3 regions of the Aureimonas sp. CAS genome follow, and region 3 is predicted to be linked to each of the others. Evidence: predicted binding sites of a transcription regulator. Region 3 holds the regulator's gene; each other region holds the start of a gene.

Region 1 (4,693 bases), 1.6 Mb from region 3:
TCGAAGCGCGCGACGCACCCGTTGTTTCCGCCGCGGCCTTCACCGCGTCAGCCGTCCGACCCGAGGGCATGCCATTCGCTCCTGACCATTGCGTCCCCTTCCCTATCAAGCGCGCCGGCCCGCCGCGCCAAGGCCTCCTCCGGATCGAGGCGATGCAGCGCCCAGACCGCCATGGCGCGCACCAGCGGCGCCTCGTCCGCAAGCCGCCGACGTACCACTTCGAGCAGGCTCGCCTTCCCGCTGTTGCCCGCCGCGATCAGGCAGTTGGAGACGAACTTGTCGCGTCCCACGCGTTTGATGGGCGAGCCAGAGAAGAGCTGCCGGAAAGCCGCATCGTCGAGAGCGAGAAGGTCCCCGAGCGACGGGCTCCTCAGATCCTCCCGCGCGCGCAGCTTCGCCTCGCGCGCCTCGCTGGCGAACTTGTTCCACGGACAGACGGCCAGGCAGTCGTCGCAGCCATAGATTCGGTTGCCCATGGCCGCGCGGAACTCCGCCGGCACGACGGCCTTCGTCTCGATCGTCAGGTAGGAGATGCAGCGCCGCGCATCGAGCTTGTAAGGCTCGGGGAAGGCGTTGGTCGGGCAGGCGTCCTGGCAGGCGCGGCATGAGCCGCAGAGGTCGCGGCCCGGCGCATCCTCGGGCAGGTCCAGCGTCGTCAGAATGGAGCCGAGGAACAGCCAGGAGCCGAACTCGCGGGCGACGAGATTGGTGTGCTTGCCCTGCCAGCCCAGCCCCGCCGCCTGCCCGAGCGGCTTCTCCATCAGGGGAGCGGTGTCGACGAAGACCTTGGCGTCATGCTCGCCCAGCCCGTCGCGCCGCGCCCGCGCGATCAGCCGTCCCGCGAGCTCCTTGAGCCGGCCCTTGATGATGTCGTGATAGTCCCGGTGCCGCGCATAGACCGAGATCGTGCCTCGGTCGGCACGGGACAGATTGGCGAGCGGGTCCTCGTCCGGGCCGTAGTTCATTCCGAGGACGATGACGCTCCTCGCATCCGGCCACAGGCTCGTCGTCGAGCGACGGCGCTCGGCGGTCTCGGGCATCCAGCCCATGGTGCCGAAGCGCCCCTCCTCGATGAACTCGGTCAGGCCGGCGGCCGCCGCCGCGTTTTCGCGCGCCCGCGCCACGCCCACGGCGTCGAAACCGAGGCGCGCGGCGTCCTCGTTCAGGAAGCGTCGGAGCGGAGATGTCATCGCGCCATTATGCGATGGAGCCCGGAACGAAGAAAGGCGGCCGAAGCCGCCTTTCCGTCCGACGTCGCGAGCGCGTCAGTTGACCGCCGGCGCCTCGACCTCGATGCCGAGCGCCTCGGCGGCCGCGCGGAAGACGTCGGTGTTGTCGATGTAGACACGGGCCTCTTCCGGCACCTCGTAGGCGGCCAATCCGGGATCGGCCTGCGCCACGCGGGTGAAGAAGTCCGAGCCGCGACCATGGGCCCAGAGCGGCACGAGCTCGCGCGTATGCGTGTCGGAATGCCAGCGCACCAGCGGCATCGCGCCGGCGCCCTGGTTCAGGATCCCCTCATAGGCTTCGCGATGCGAGTTCGGTCCCTGGAGCAGGCCGTTGCCGTGATCGGTCGTCACGATGATCATGGTCTCGTCCCAGGACGAATTCTGCTCGACCCAGTCGACGGCGGCCTCGACGGCGGTGTCGAAGTCCATCTGCTCCTCGATCAGGCGCGGCAGATTGTTGGCGTGCGCGGCCCAGTCGACAGCGCCGCCCTCGACCATCAGGAAGAAGCCGTTCTCGTTCTCCGACAGGACCTGCAGCGCGCCGGTCGTCATCAGGGCGAGTTCGGGAACGGTCTCGATCTTGTCGCCGAGCGCCACGCCCTCGCGGTTGAACTGCAGCGTGGCCGCGGCCTGCGCCGTGCCCAGCACCTTGTCCTTGCCCTGCATGTCCAGTTCGCCGGCGGCCAGCGTGGTGAAATCCTCCGCGCTTTCGATCAGGCGATAGTCGGTCTCGCCGTTGACGAGGCGCTCCCATATCTCCGAGCCGCCGACGAAGTCGTAATAGCCCTCGTCCTCGATCTCGCGCTCCACGCCGTTGTCGTCGAAGCCCGGATGCCCCGCGCCCATCACGACGGTCGCCAGCCCGTCCTCGACGATCTGGCGGCCCATCTCCGAATAGGCGTTGCGGTCGCGGTTGTGCGCGAGGAAGGCGGCCGGCGTCGCATGGGTCCACTGGACGGAGGAGACAACGCCGAGCGCGCGCCCGCTCTCCACCACGTACTCGCCGATATGCTTCATCGGTTCGTCGTCGTTCGACCAGTTGATGGCGCTGTTGTAGGTCTTACGCCCCGAAGCCAGCGCCGTGCCGGCCGCGGCCGAATCCGTGTACTGGTCCCTGCTGTAGTCGTAGCCTTCGAAGAAGCCCTTGTAGTCGCCGAGCCGCCCTTCGAAAACGGTCTCGACCTCGCCGGTCGCCCAGAGCTGCGCCGGATCGAAATCGACCCGCCCCTCGTCCGACTTGGTCGGCGTGCGGGAGGTGTTCAGCGGGTGTGTCGAGGTGAAGACCTTCACGTCGAACTCGTCATAGGCCTGATGGCCGAGCGCGCCGAAGCGATAGAAGCTCGCCGCGCGCCACGTCTCCATGCCAGCGCCGTCCGAGATCATCAGGATCACGTTGCGGGCCGAGGTCTCCGCCGGCGCTTCCTGCGCCGAGACGCTGGTGGAAAGGGCGGTGCCCATGACGAGCGCCATCGCGCTGCGCTTCAGGATCATCATCGTCGGTCCTTTCAGATGTCGGTTTGCCCGAGGGCGACGACGCTGGACTAGGATCGCCCTGTCACAACCGTATGACGAAGCGACGGCCTTTGAAACGGAGCCCGAACGAAAGAACCCCGCCTTTCGGGGGCGGGGTTCAAAACGTCTCGTGAGGAGAGCGTGATCAGTGCGGGGTCGAAGCCCAGACCTTGCGCTTCACGCCGTAGACGAGTCCGCCGAAGACAATCAGGAACAGCATCACCACGAAGCCGGTGGCCTTGCGCTCCACGAGGTGCGGCTCGGCCGCCCACATCAGGAACGCGGACACGTCCCGCGCGTACTGGTCCACCGTCTGCGGCGCGCCGTCGTCATAGGTCACGACGTCGTCCGAGAGGGGCGCCGCCATCGCAAGGGCGATACCGCCGGTGAAGTACGGATTGTAGTGCGTCCCCGGCTGGATCTCGTAATGCGCCGGCGCTTCCTGGCCGTAGCCGGTCAGGAGCGAGTAGATGTAGTCCGGTCCGTTCTCGGCATACTGCGTGAAGATGTCGAAGACGAAGAGCGGGAAGCCGCGCTCCACCGCGCGGGCCTTGGCCATCAGCGACAGGTCCGGCGGAACCGCGCCGCCGTTGGACGCCGCCGCCTGCTGCGGGTTGGCGTAGGGGTTCGGGAAGCGGTCGGACGGAATGCCCGGGCGCTCGAACATCTCGCCTTCGGCGTTCGGCAGCGGATCCTCGATCTGGTACTCGGCCGCGAACGCCCGGACCTGCGGGTCGGAGTAGCCGAGGTCTTCCAGATTGCGGAAGGCGACGAGGTCGAGGCCGTGGCAGGCCGCGCAGACCTCGCGATAGATCTTCAGGCCGCGCTGCAGCTGGCCGATGTCCCAGTGACCGAACGGTCCCGCGAAGCTCCAGTCGACGTGACGGGGCTTGTTGATCGGGTAGTGCGGCGTGCCGTGATGCTCTTCCTCGGCGTGCTCGGCATCGGCACCGGCGACGGCCTCCTCGGTGCCGGAGGAAGCCTGCGGCGCCTCGCCGGGCGCCGGGCCCTCGATGATGCCGTCAGCATCCTCGGACGCTTCGATGGTCGCCTCGGCTTCCGCCTCGCGTTCGGCTTCGGCGTCACGGGCCGCGTCCACGCCTTCGGCGGGCGCGATCGGCTCGAGGCCCTCGGCCGGAGCCTCCGCAGCGGGCGCGGCCGCGGGTGCGCCCGGCTCGACCGGCGCCGGCTCGATCACCACCACGGCCGGCTGGCCGGGTGCAGCTTCGGATGCGGCGGGCGCAGGCGCCTGGGCCTCCTGCGCCTGCGCGGCGGGCAGAGCCAGGACGCCAGCCAGGGCCGCCGACAGGAGCAGTCTCATCGAGTTTTCCTTGATGCGCATCGTCAGCCCTTGTGCTCCGGAGCGGCGGTCGCGCCGGCCGCGGCGCGCTTGGCGCCGGCCTTGGCGAGCACGGCCTCGGTGATCGAGTTCGGCAGCTTCTTCGGCTTCTCGATGAGGCCGAGCACGGGCATCACGACCAGGAAGTGGCCGAAATAGTAGATCGTGCCGATGAGCGAGAGCAGCGGATAGATGCCCTCGGCCGGGCGCGAGCCGAGCCAGCCGAGGAAGACGGCGTTGAAGGCGAAGATCCAGAAGAAGATCTTGTACATCGGCCGGTAGGAGGTCGAGCGCACGCGGCTCGTGTCCAGCCAGGGCACGAAGAACAGGATGATGATCGCGCCGAACATCACCAGAACACCGCCGAGCTGCGCCGTGATCGGCCCGATGTCGAAGGTAATGGCGCGCAGCATCGCGTAGAAGGGCAGGAAGTACCATTCCGGCACGATGTGCGACGGCGTCACCAGCGAGTTCGCCGGGATGTAGTTGTCCGCATGGCCGAGATAGTTCGGCATGTAGAAGACGAACCAGCAGAAGACGAGCAGGAAGACGATCATCGCGAACCCGTCCTTCACCGTCGCATGCGGGGTGAAGGGTACCGTGTCGCGCTCGT
Region 2 (4,693 bases), 1.2 Mb from region 3:
GTGGAGGATGCCGAGCGCGGCCCCTGCCTCGCCCGCTTCGACTTCTCCAAAAACTCCGAGCAGACGATGGTTTCGGACGTCGCCTGCGTCCCCCTGACAGTGCCCACGGGAGGAACGCCATGAGACGGCCCGTCGCCCGCCTTGCGCTTCTCGCGGTCGCGGCCTGCGCGGCGCTTCTCCTCGCCGGGACCGCGCCGGCCGCGGCGCAGACCTGCAACGCCTCGATCGACAATCTCGCCTTCGGGCCGATCGACACGCTGTCGGGCGGCAATATCGACCGGACCGCGAATGTGACGATCAGCTGCCAGTCGACGCTCGGCGCCGCCGTCTGCCCGGGGATCAATGCGGGTCCCGCCGGACTGGCGGCGGACGGCTCCCGGCTCATGACGTCGGCGGGCGGCCAGAGCCTGCGCTTCCAGCTCTATCAGGACGCGACGCGGCTGGTGCCCTGGGGCTCGCTGGAGAACCCGGCGCTCGGAACGACGCCGCGCATCGTCGTGCCCGGCGGCAACAGTTCGGTCACCGTCCCGCTCTATGCCCGCATCTTCGGCGGCCAGTCCACCGTCCCCATCGGGGACTATTCCGCCGCCTTCTCCGGCGCGCAGACCGGCTTCTACTATGGCGGCGTCAATCTCGGCTGCTCGCTGATCCTGCTCGGAAACGTGACGCGTCCCGCCTTCGACGTGCGGGCGCAGGTCGCCAGCAACTGTCTCGTGGAGGCCGACGATCTCGACTTCGGCTCGCAGGGCCTGCTCAACGCCGCCGTCTCCGCCGCCTCGCGCGTGCGGGTGCGCTGCACGCCCGGCGCGTCCTATTCCATCTCGCTGGGCGGCGGCTCCTCGGGCAGCGGCCTGCCGCGCTTCATGACCCGCACCGGGGGACCCGGACAGATCGCGTACGGCCTCTACCAGGACCCGGCCAACGCCGTTCCCTGGACGACGGCGAGCCTCGTCTCCGGCGTCGGGGACGGGGTGACGCGCACGATCCCCGTCTATGGGCTGGTGCCGGCGCAGCCGACGCCCCCCGCCGGCCGCTACACCGACGTCGTCGTCGTGACCGTCACCCATTGAGGCGACGGGGCCGGCGTCCCTTAGGCCGGGTCCCGGCCGGGCTCGCGCACGACGAATTCGATGCGGTCCGCTGCAAAGCGCGTGCGCAGGACCTGGACCGGCCGCCCTTCGCCGTCCACGTCCACCGCGAGCGTCACCATCACCACCGCGTCCGGCCCGAGGCCGAGATGCTCGGCGTCGCGGGGCGACGCGCGCTCGGCCGTGATGCGCGTCTCCTGGCGCCGGTAGTCGGCGCAGCCCTCGCGCTTCAGGCTTTCGGTGATCGAGCCCGTCTCGGCATAGGCGGCGACGATGCCGGGAAAGCGCGCCGCGTCGAAATAGCCGGTCGCCACGGTCAGCGGAACGCCGTCCGCCACGTGCAGCGTCTCCAGCCGGTGCAGCGGCGCGCCGGGGCGGCAGCCGAACTTCGCGGCGAGGTCGCGATCGGCGGCCACTCGCTCGGCCCCGATCAGGCGCCCTTCCGGCACCCGGCCCTGGCCGATGAGATTGGCGGAGAAGCGGGTGCGCTCGCCGATCGGATAGGACAGACGTTCGGGCGGCGGGGCAATGAAGCTGCCGAGCCCGCGCCGGGTGGAGAGCAGCCCCTCGCGCGACAGGACGGCGAGCGCGCGGCGCAGCGTGTGGCGGTTGACGCCGAAGCGCTCGGCCAGCTCCGTCTCGCTCGGCAGCCGGCCCTCCAGCCGCCCGGCGCGGATCTCGGCCGCCAGATCGTCCCGCACCCGCCGCCAGACGGCGATGCCGCTGCGCTCCGCCTCGCCGATCATCCCCCGCTCCATGTCCGGTGCCCGCCATCGATGCCGCGCGGCGTCGGGCAGCCGGGACCGATCTTTCCGCGCGAACGTCATCGTTGCGTCACGCCGCACGCGTTATAGAAGGGTAGAGATTTACTTGTCTACACAAATATACAGGTGCGGCGATGACGGAGAATTCGACCGACGAGGCGAGGCGCCGCGCGATCGGCGCCTATGCGCTGGCCGACCCGGCTGCCCTCTCCGCCCTCTGCGGGCCGCTGCTGAAAGCCGCGCCTCCGGCCGAGCCGGTGCGGGGCCCCGAGATCGGCCTCGTCATGCTGCGAGGCCGGGCGGGCGGCGGCGGCGCGCCGTTCAATCTCGGCGAGGCGAGTGTCACACGTGCGACAGTGCGGCTCGCCACCGGCGAGGTCGGCTCGTCCATGATCCTCGGACGAGACGCCGACAAGGCCCGCGCGGCCGCTCATCTCGACGCCCTCTGGCAGCGCGACGAATGGCGCGCGCGCATCGAGGCCGAAATCGTGGAGCCGGCCATCGCCGCCGACGAACGCGCCCGCGCCCGTCTCGCCGAAGAGACGCAGGCGACGAGGGTCGATTTCTTCACCGTGGTTCGAGGGGAGGACCAGCAGCCATGAACGCCGTCGCATCGAGAGCCGTATCGGGCGGGTTCAAGGATCCCGTCTTCGACGGCCAGGCCGTGTTCCGCGCCATGATGGGGGTCTTCGCCGAACCCGGCACGATCGCCGACCTCTCCGGCCGCGTCGAGGCCCCGGACGGGCTCGTGCCCGGCGCGGCCGCCCTTCTCGCCGCCCTCAGCGACGCGGATGCGCCCGTCCATCTCGACGAGCCGATGGGCGACGCGCCCGCCTGGCTCGCCTTCCAGACCGGTTCCGCCCCGGTCGGCAGCTGGCGCGAGGCCGCCTTCGTGGTTCTCGCCTTCGGCTCCGACCCGGCCGGTTGGGACCGCTTCCCGCAGGGAACCGAGCCCTATCCCGACCGGTCCGCGACGCTGATCCTCCCGGTCGAGGCCCTGGAAGGCGGCCCGGAGCTGGTGCTTACGGGGCCGGGCATCCAGAGCCGGCGGCGTATCGCCCCGCGCGGCCTGTCGGCGGGCTTCGTCGAGTACCGTCGGCGCAACGCCGCCCTGTTCCCGCGCGGCCACGACCTCGTCCTCGTCGCCGGCACGAGGGTCATGGCCCTGCCGCGCACCACCCGCGTTGCAAAGGCCTGAGGCTCATGTATGTCGCCGTGAAAGGCGGGGAGGCCGCCATCGCCGCCGCCCACGCCCTCCTCGCCGACCGGCGGCGGGGCGACCGTTCGGTCCCCGCCCTGACGCTGGAGCAGATCGCCGGCCAGCTCTCGCTCGCCGTCGATCGCGCCATGGCGGAGGGCTCGCTCTACGATCCGGCGCTCGCCGCGCTCGCGATCAAGCAGGCGCGCGGCGACCTCATCGAGGCGATCTTCCTCCTGCGCGCCTATCGCACGACGCTGCCGCGCTTCGCCGCCGCCCGGCCCGTGGACACGGGCGCGATGACGATCGAGCGGCGCGTCTCGGCGACCTACAAGGATCTGCCGGGCGGGCAGGTGCTCGGCCCCACCTTCGACTACACGCACCGCCTCCTCGACGCCGCGCTCGGACAGGACGAGGCGGTGGCCGAGCCGCGGCGCCGCGCGGGAGCCGACCCGCACGCGCCCTCCCCGCGCGTCACCGATCTTCTTTCCGCCGAGGGGCTGATCGAACCGGACGGCGTGGCCTCGGGCGAGCCGGGCGACGTGACGCGCGACCCGCTCGACTTCCCGGCCGGGCGCGACCTGCGCCTCCAGACGCTGGCGCGCGGCGACGAGGGCTTCCTCCTGTCGCTCGGCTATTCCACCCAGCGCGGCTTCGGCCGTACCCACCCCTTCGTCGGCGAGGTGCGGATCGGCCTCGTTGAGGTCGAGGTCGAGATGCCCGAGCTCGGCTTTCCCGTAACGATCGGCCGCGTCCGCCTCACCGAATGCCAGATGGTTTCGCAGTTCACCGGCGGCGGAGACGAGACGGCGCGCTTCACGCGCGGCTACGGCCTCGTCTTCGGGCAGTCGGAACGGAAGGCGATGGCGATGAGCCTCGTCGACCGGGCCCTGCGCGCCGACGAGCTCGGCGAGGAGCGCCTCTCGCCGGCCCAGGACGAGGAGTTCGTGCTCGCCCATTGCGACAACGTCGCCGCCACCGGCTTCGTGGAGCATCTGAAACTGCCCCATTACGTGGACTTCCAGGCCGAGCTCGACCTCCTGCGGCGCCTCAACGCCGAGCGGGCCGGGCCTCAGGCGGACAGCAAGGACGCGGCGCAATGAGCCTCCCCTCCTACAATTTCGCCTATCTCGACGAGGGCACCAAGCGGATGATCCGCCGCGCGATCCTGAAAGGCATCGCGATCCCCGGCTATCAGGTGCCCTTCGCCTCGCGCGAGATGCCGATGCCCTACGGCTGGGGCACCGGCGGGGTGCAGGTGACGGCCGCGATCATCGGGCCGCAGGACGTCCTCAAGGTCATCGACCAGGGCGCCGACGACACCACCAACGCGGTCTCGATCCGCGCCTTCTTCGAGAAGGTGTGCCACGTGGCGACGACGACGCGCACGGCGGAGGCGACCATCGTCCAAACCCGTCACCGCATCCCGGAGACGCCGCTCGGATCCGGCCAGACCGTCGTCTATCAGGTGCCGATCCCCGAACCCCTGCGCTTCCTGGAGCCGCGCGAGACCGAGACGCGGATGCTGCACGCGCTGGAGGAATACGGCCTCATGCACGTGAAGCTCTACGAGGACATCGCCCGCCACGGCCACATCGCGACGACCTACGCCTATCCGGTGAAGGTCGAGGGCCGATACGTGA
Region 3 (4,693 bases):
GGCGGAGGGCTGAGCGCGCCGAGCGCTTCCGATCCTGCGCATCGGGCTTTCGGGAACCGGGTACGGGTCTCGGGCCGGTGCGGCAGCCGATGATACGGGCCGGCGCCTCGGCGTCCGGTCCGCGCGTTCCCCTTCGCCGCCCTTCGTCCAGGACGGCGAAGGGGAACGGTCTTTCGTCTTCCGCTCGTGGGCCGACCGTCGGCGCCCTGCCACGCTCTCATCCGCCTGCCGGGACTTGTCTCCCCAAGGGGAGAAGGGGAGGCTTCGCCGCCCTGCCCGTCCGCCGTGTCGACCGTTCGAATGCTTGGGTGAGCGCACCGAAAGAGGCGCCATTCCTCTCCCGGAACGGGAGAGGGTGGATGCGAGCGCGAGCGAGCAGCCGGGTGAGGGCCTCGTCGGGCTCGGCCGCTGAAGACGGTTCTTCCTTCGCCACGCTCATCCCGTGACCGCACCCAGGACGATCATCGAGCGCCGGCGCCCTGCGATGCCCTCATCCGCCTGCCGGCACCTTCTCCCCAAGGGGAGAAGGAGAAGCTTCGCCGCGATGTCGACCGTTCGAATGCTTGCGTGAGCGCATCGAAAGAGGCGCCATTCCTCTCCCCTCGGGGAGAGGGTGGATGCGAGCGCGAGCGAGCAGCTGGGTGAGGGCCTCGTCGGGCTCGCCGCTGAACACAGTCTTCAGCTTCGAGGCCCCGTCCCCAGCGTTAGCCATCCCGCGTTGCGTCTTCGGACCGCAACAAGACTCCAAGTGACTTCACGGAAGTCTGGCGGTAGAAGAATGGGGCCGCAATGTGGCGGCGAGGCATCCGCCTGTGGGATGCCGTCAACGGAGCCTCTCCCATGCGGAGCCTTCTCGCCGCGCTCATCAGCGCTTCCGTCATCCTCTCGGCCACGGCCGCTTCGGCGCTGGACCGCCGCGTCGTCATCCACAACGGCGCCAAGGAGCCGATCTTCTACCTTCACGGGTCCAACACCGGCACCACCGACTGGGAGGAGGACATCCTCGGCAACGACGTCCTGATGCCCGGCGCGGAAGTGCGGGTGAACTTCGACGACGGCACCGGCTTCTGCGTCTTCGACTTCAAGGCGACGTTCGAGAGCGGGCGCGAGGAAACCGAATACGGGGTGAACGTCTGCGAGGTCTCGCGCTTCACCTTCCGCTGAGGCGGCCGCAGACGCAAAGCCGCGGCGCTTACGCTTCGCCTTCTCCCGCTGCGCGGGAGAAGGTCCCGGCAGGGGGATGAGGGCATGACGCCCGCAACGTCAGAAAAGAGGACGTCCGCGCAACGCCGAGCTCGACGACGCCCCTGTCTGTGCCTGGATGTTGTAGGCTGTTGATCCGCCAGCGGCGTTGCGTCCGCCGGGGCGAGCCACTCGTCTCGCCCGTCCTTCGGACCCCTCTCCCTTTGAGGGAGAGGAGTGCGCGTCGTCCTGCTTCCGCGCATCCACGTGCCCGAGGGGCGTCCGCGGTCCCTCAGGCCGATTTCGCCGCGAAGGTCTCGTCGAGCGAGTAGCCGGCGCCACGCACGGTGCGGATCGGGTCGCGCAAGCGGCCGCGATTGATCGCCTTGCGCAGGCGCCCGACATGGACGTCGACGGTGCGCTCGTCGACATAAATCCCCTGCCCCCAGACGCCGTCGAGCAGCTGCTCGCGCGAGAACACGCGGCCGGGCGCCTGCATGAGGAATTCCAGCAGCTTGAACTCCGTCGGGCCGAGGCGCACCTCGCGGCCCGCCCGGCGCACGCGGCGCGTCTCGCGGTCGAGGTCGAGGTCGCCGGCCGTCAGCTGCGTCGCGACGCGCTCGGGGCTCGCCCGGCGTAGCATGGCGCGGATGCGCGCCATCAGCTCCAGCGTCGAGAAGGGCTTCACGACATAGTCGTCCGCGCCGACGGACAGGCCGCGCACGCGCTCGTCCTCTTCGCCGCGCGCCGTCAGCATCAGGATGGGCAGGCGCTGCGTCTCGGAGCGAAGGCGCAGGCGCCGGCAGAGCTCGACGCCGGACAGGCCCGGCAGCATCCAGTCGAGGATCAGGAGGTCCGGCACCTTCTCGCGCAGCCGGAGATCGGCTTCGTCGCCGCGCGCGATCACCTCCGCGCTGTAGCCTTCGGCCTCCAGATTGTAGCGGAGAAGAACGCCCAGCGCCTCGTCGTCCTCGACGACGGCGATGTGGGGCCCCGTCGTCACAGGACCGTCCCCACGGTCCCGCCCGGCTCGGCGACGATGGCATGGGTGCGGTCGTCCTTCGGACGCTCGCCTTCGACCTGTTCGCCGGTCTTGATGTAGTAGATCGTCTCGGCGATGTTCGTCGCGTGGTCGCCGATGCGCTCGATGTTCTTGGCCGAGAACAGGAGATGCGTGCAGGCGGTGATGTTGCGCGGGTCCTCCATCATGTAGGTCAGGAGTTCGCGGAAGATCGAGGTGTACATCGCGTCGATCTCTTCGTCGCGCGCCCGCACCATCTCGGCGCGGTCCTCGTCGCGCCGCGCATAGGCGTCGAGCACTTCCTTCAGCTGTTCGAGCGCGAGCCCCGACAGATGCTCCAGGCCCCGCACGAGCTTGACCGGCTGGCCGTGCTCGTGCACGGCGATCACGCGCTTGGCGATGTTCTTGCCCATGTCGCCGATGCGCTCGATGTCGTTCGAGATGCGGATCGCGCCGACGATCTCGCGCAGGTCCTGCGCCATCGGCTGGCGCTTGGCGATGGTGCGGATCGCGTGCTCGTCGAGCTCGCGCTGCGCCTCGTCGAGAAGCCGGTCGTCGGCGATCACGCGCTGGGCGAGCTGGATGTCGCTCTTGATGAGCGCGGTGACCGATTGCTCGACCATCCGCTCGGCCTGCCCGCCCATCTCGGAGATGCGGCGCAGGATGGCTTTCAGCTCGTCGTCGTAGGACGAAACGATGTGTCCGGGCATGCTCTTCTCCCCGTGAGCGGTGCGTGGCTCCGCACGCGATGGTCGCTCAAACTCTTCGGTTCTCGCGCATCGGGCCGTCGAGGGCCCGCTACCCTGTCCGGTCAGCCGAAGCGGCCGGTGATGTAGTCGCGCGTGCGCTTGTCGTCCGGGTTCTGGAACATCTTCTCGGTCGGCCCGACCTCGACGATGCGGCCCAGATGGAACATGGCCGTGCGCTGCGAGACGCGCGCGGCCTGCTGCATGGAGTGGGTCACGATGACGATGGTGAAGTTCTGCTTCAACTCGTCGATCAGCGCCTCGATGGTGGCGGTCGCGATCGGGTCGAGCGCCGAGCAGGGCTCGTCCATCAGGATCACCTCGGGCGAGACCGCGATGGCGCGCGCGATGCACAGGCGCTGCTGCTGGCCGCCCGACAGGCCCGTGCCCTGCTCGTGCAGGCGGTCCTTCACCTCCTCGAACAGACCCGCCTTCTTCAGGGAGGTGACGACGATCTCCTCCAGATCGGCCTTGCTCTTGGCGAGGCCGTGGATCTTCGGGCCGTAGCCGACATTCTCGAAGATCGACTTCGGGAAGGGGTTCGGCTTCTGGAACACCATGCCGACGCGGGCGCGAAGCTCCACGACGTCGAGGCTCTTGTCGTAGATGTCCTCGCCGTCGAGCGTGATCTTTCCGACGACGCGCGCGCCCTCGATCGTGTCGTTCATGCGGTTCAGGCAGCGCAGGAAGGTCGACTTGCCGCAGCCCGAGGGGCCGATCAGCGCCGTCACCTGGCGCTCGGGAATGTCGATGCCGACCTCGTAGAGCGCCTGCTTGGCGCCGTAGAAGACGTCGACCTTCTCGCCCTTCATCTTGATCGGGGTCTTGGGGGCCGGAACCGTCATCGGCTCGGAGACGAGCTTGTGCATGGGAGTATCCATCTGATCGGCTACCAGCGGCGCTCGAAGCGGCGGCGCAGGAGGATGGCGGCGATGTTCATGACCGCCAGGAAGAGGAGGAGGACGATGATGGCGCCGGAGGTGCGCTCCACGAAGGCGCGGTCCGCCTCGTTCGCCCACATGAAGATCTGGACCGGCAGCGCGGTGGCCGCGTCCATCGGGCCGCTCGGATAGTCGGCGACGAAGGCGACCATGCCGATGAGGAGCAGCGGCGCCGTCTCGCCCAGCGCCTGGGCGAGACCGATGATCGTGCCCGTCAGGATGCCGGGCGCGGCCAGCGGCAGCACGTGGTGGAACACCATCTGGTTGCGCGAGGCGCCGAGGCCCAGCGCCGCCGAGCGGATCGAGGGCGGCACGGCGCGGAGCGCGGCGCGCGTCGCGATGATGATCGTCGGCAGCGTCATCAGCGTAAGCACGAGCCCGCCGACGAGCGCGGCCGAACGAGGCAGGCCGAAATAGTTGATGAAGACCGCCAGACCCAGGAGGCCGAACACGATGGAGGGCACGGCGGCCAGATTGTTGATGTTCACCTCGATGAGGTCGGTGAACCTGTTCTTGGGCGCGAACTCCTCCAGGTAGATCGAGGCCGCGACGCCGATCGGCAGCGCCAGAGCGAGCACGATCAGCATCATCATGAAGGAGCCGACGATCGCGACGCCCACGCCCGCCGTCTCGGCGCGCGAGGAGGCGCCGAAGGTGAAGAGCCCGGTGTTGAAGCGCTGCGACAGGTCGCCCGCCTCCTGCAGTTCGTCCATCCAGCGCAGCTGGAGGTCGCTGACCGGACGGCGGCTCTCCTCGACGTTGAGGTTGAACTGGCCCTTGAGCGCGGAATCGATGGTCGAGTT

The links. The regulator PhoB, encoded in region 3, activates phosphate uptake and scavenging genes when phosphate is short. The targets are predictions, from matches to a motif close to TGTCATNNANCTGTCAT.
Region 1: a site for PhoB is predicted at 2,784-2,800, ahead of AC6R2M_RS12775 (alkaline phosphatase). Genes of this name have one in related genera too.
Region 2: a site for PhoB is predicted at 1,910-1,926, ahead of phnG (phosphonate C-P lyase system protein PhnG). Genes of this name have one in related genera too.

What each region holds. Positions count from the first base shown of each region.
Region 1 covers NZ_CM187563.1:2,668,623-2,673,315, forward strand. Annotated here, with positions in the region: gene queG (tRNA epoxyqueuosine(34) reductase QueG) at 48-1,190, opposite strand; gene AC6R2M_RS12775 (alkaline phosphatase) at 1,266-2,723, opposite strand; gene AC6R2M_RS12780 (cytochrome c1) at 2,887-3,759, opposite strand; gene AC6R2M_RS12785 (cytochrome b) at 4,086-4,693, opposite strand, start outside.
Region 2 covers NZ_CM187563.1:3,491,958-3,496,650, reverse strand. Annotated here, with positions in the region: gene AC6R2M_RS16895 (fimbria/pilus outer membrane usher protein) at 1-123, shown strand, start outside; gene AC6R2M_RS16890 (Csu type fimbrial protein) at 120-1,070, shown strand; gene phnF (phosphonate metabolism transcriptional regulator PhnF) at 1,091-1,834, opposite strand; gene phnG (phosphonate C-P lyase system protein PhnG) at 1,987-2,454, shown strand; gene phnH (phosphonate C-P lyase system protein PhnH) at 2,451-3,050, shown strand; gene AC6R2M_RS16870 (carbon-phosphorus lyase complex subunit) at 3,056-4,153, shown strand; gene AC6R2M_RS16865 (alpha-D-ribose 1-methylphosphonate 5-phosphate C-P-lyase PhnJ) at 4,150-4,693, shown strand, end outside.
Region 3 covers NZ_CM187563.1:1,092,758-1,097,450, reverse strand. Annotated here, with positions in the region: gene AC6R2M_RS05350 (DUF3297 family protein) at 1-13, shown strand, start outside; gene AC6R2M_RS05345 (hypothetical protein) at 841-1,164, shown strand; gene phoB (phosphate regulon transcriptional regulator PhoB) at 1,475-2,185, opposite strand; gene phoU (phosphate signaling complex protein PhoU) at 2,182-2,913, opposite strand; gene pstB (phosphate ABC transporter ATP-binding protein PstB) at 3,015-3,818, opposite strand; gene pstA (phosphate ABC transporter permease PstA) at 3,839-4,693, opposite strand, start outside.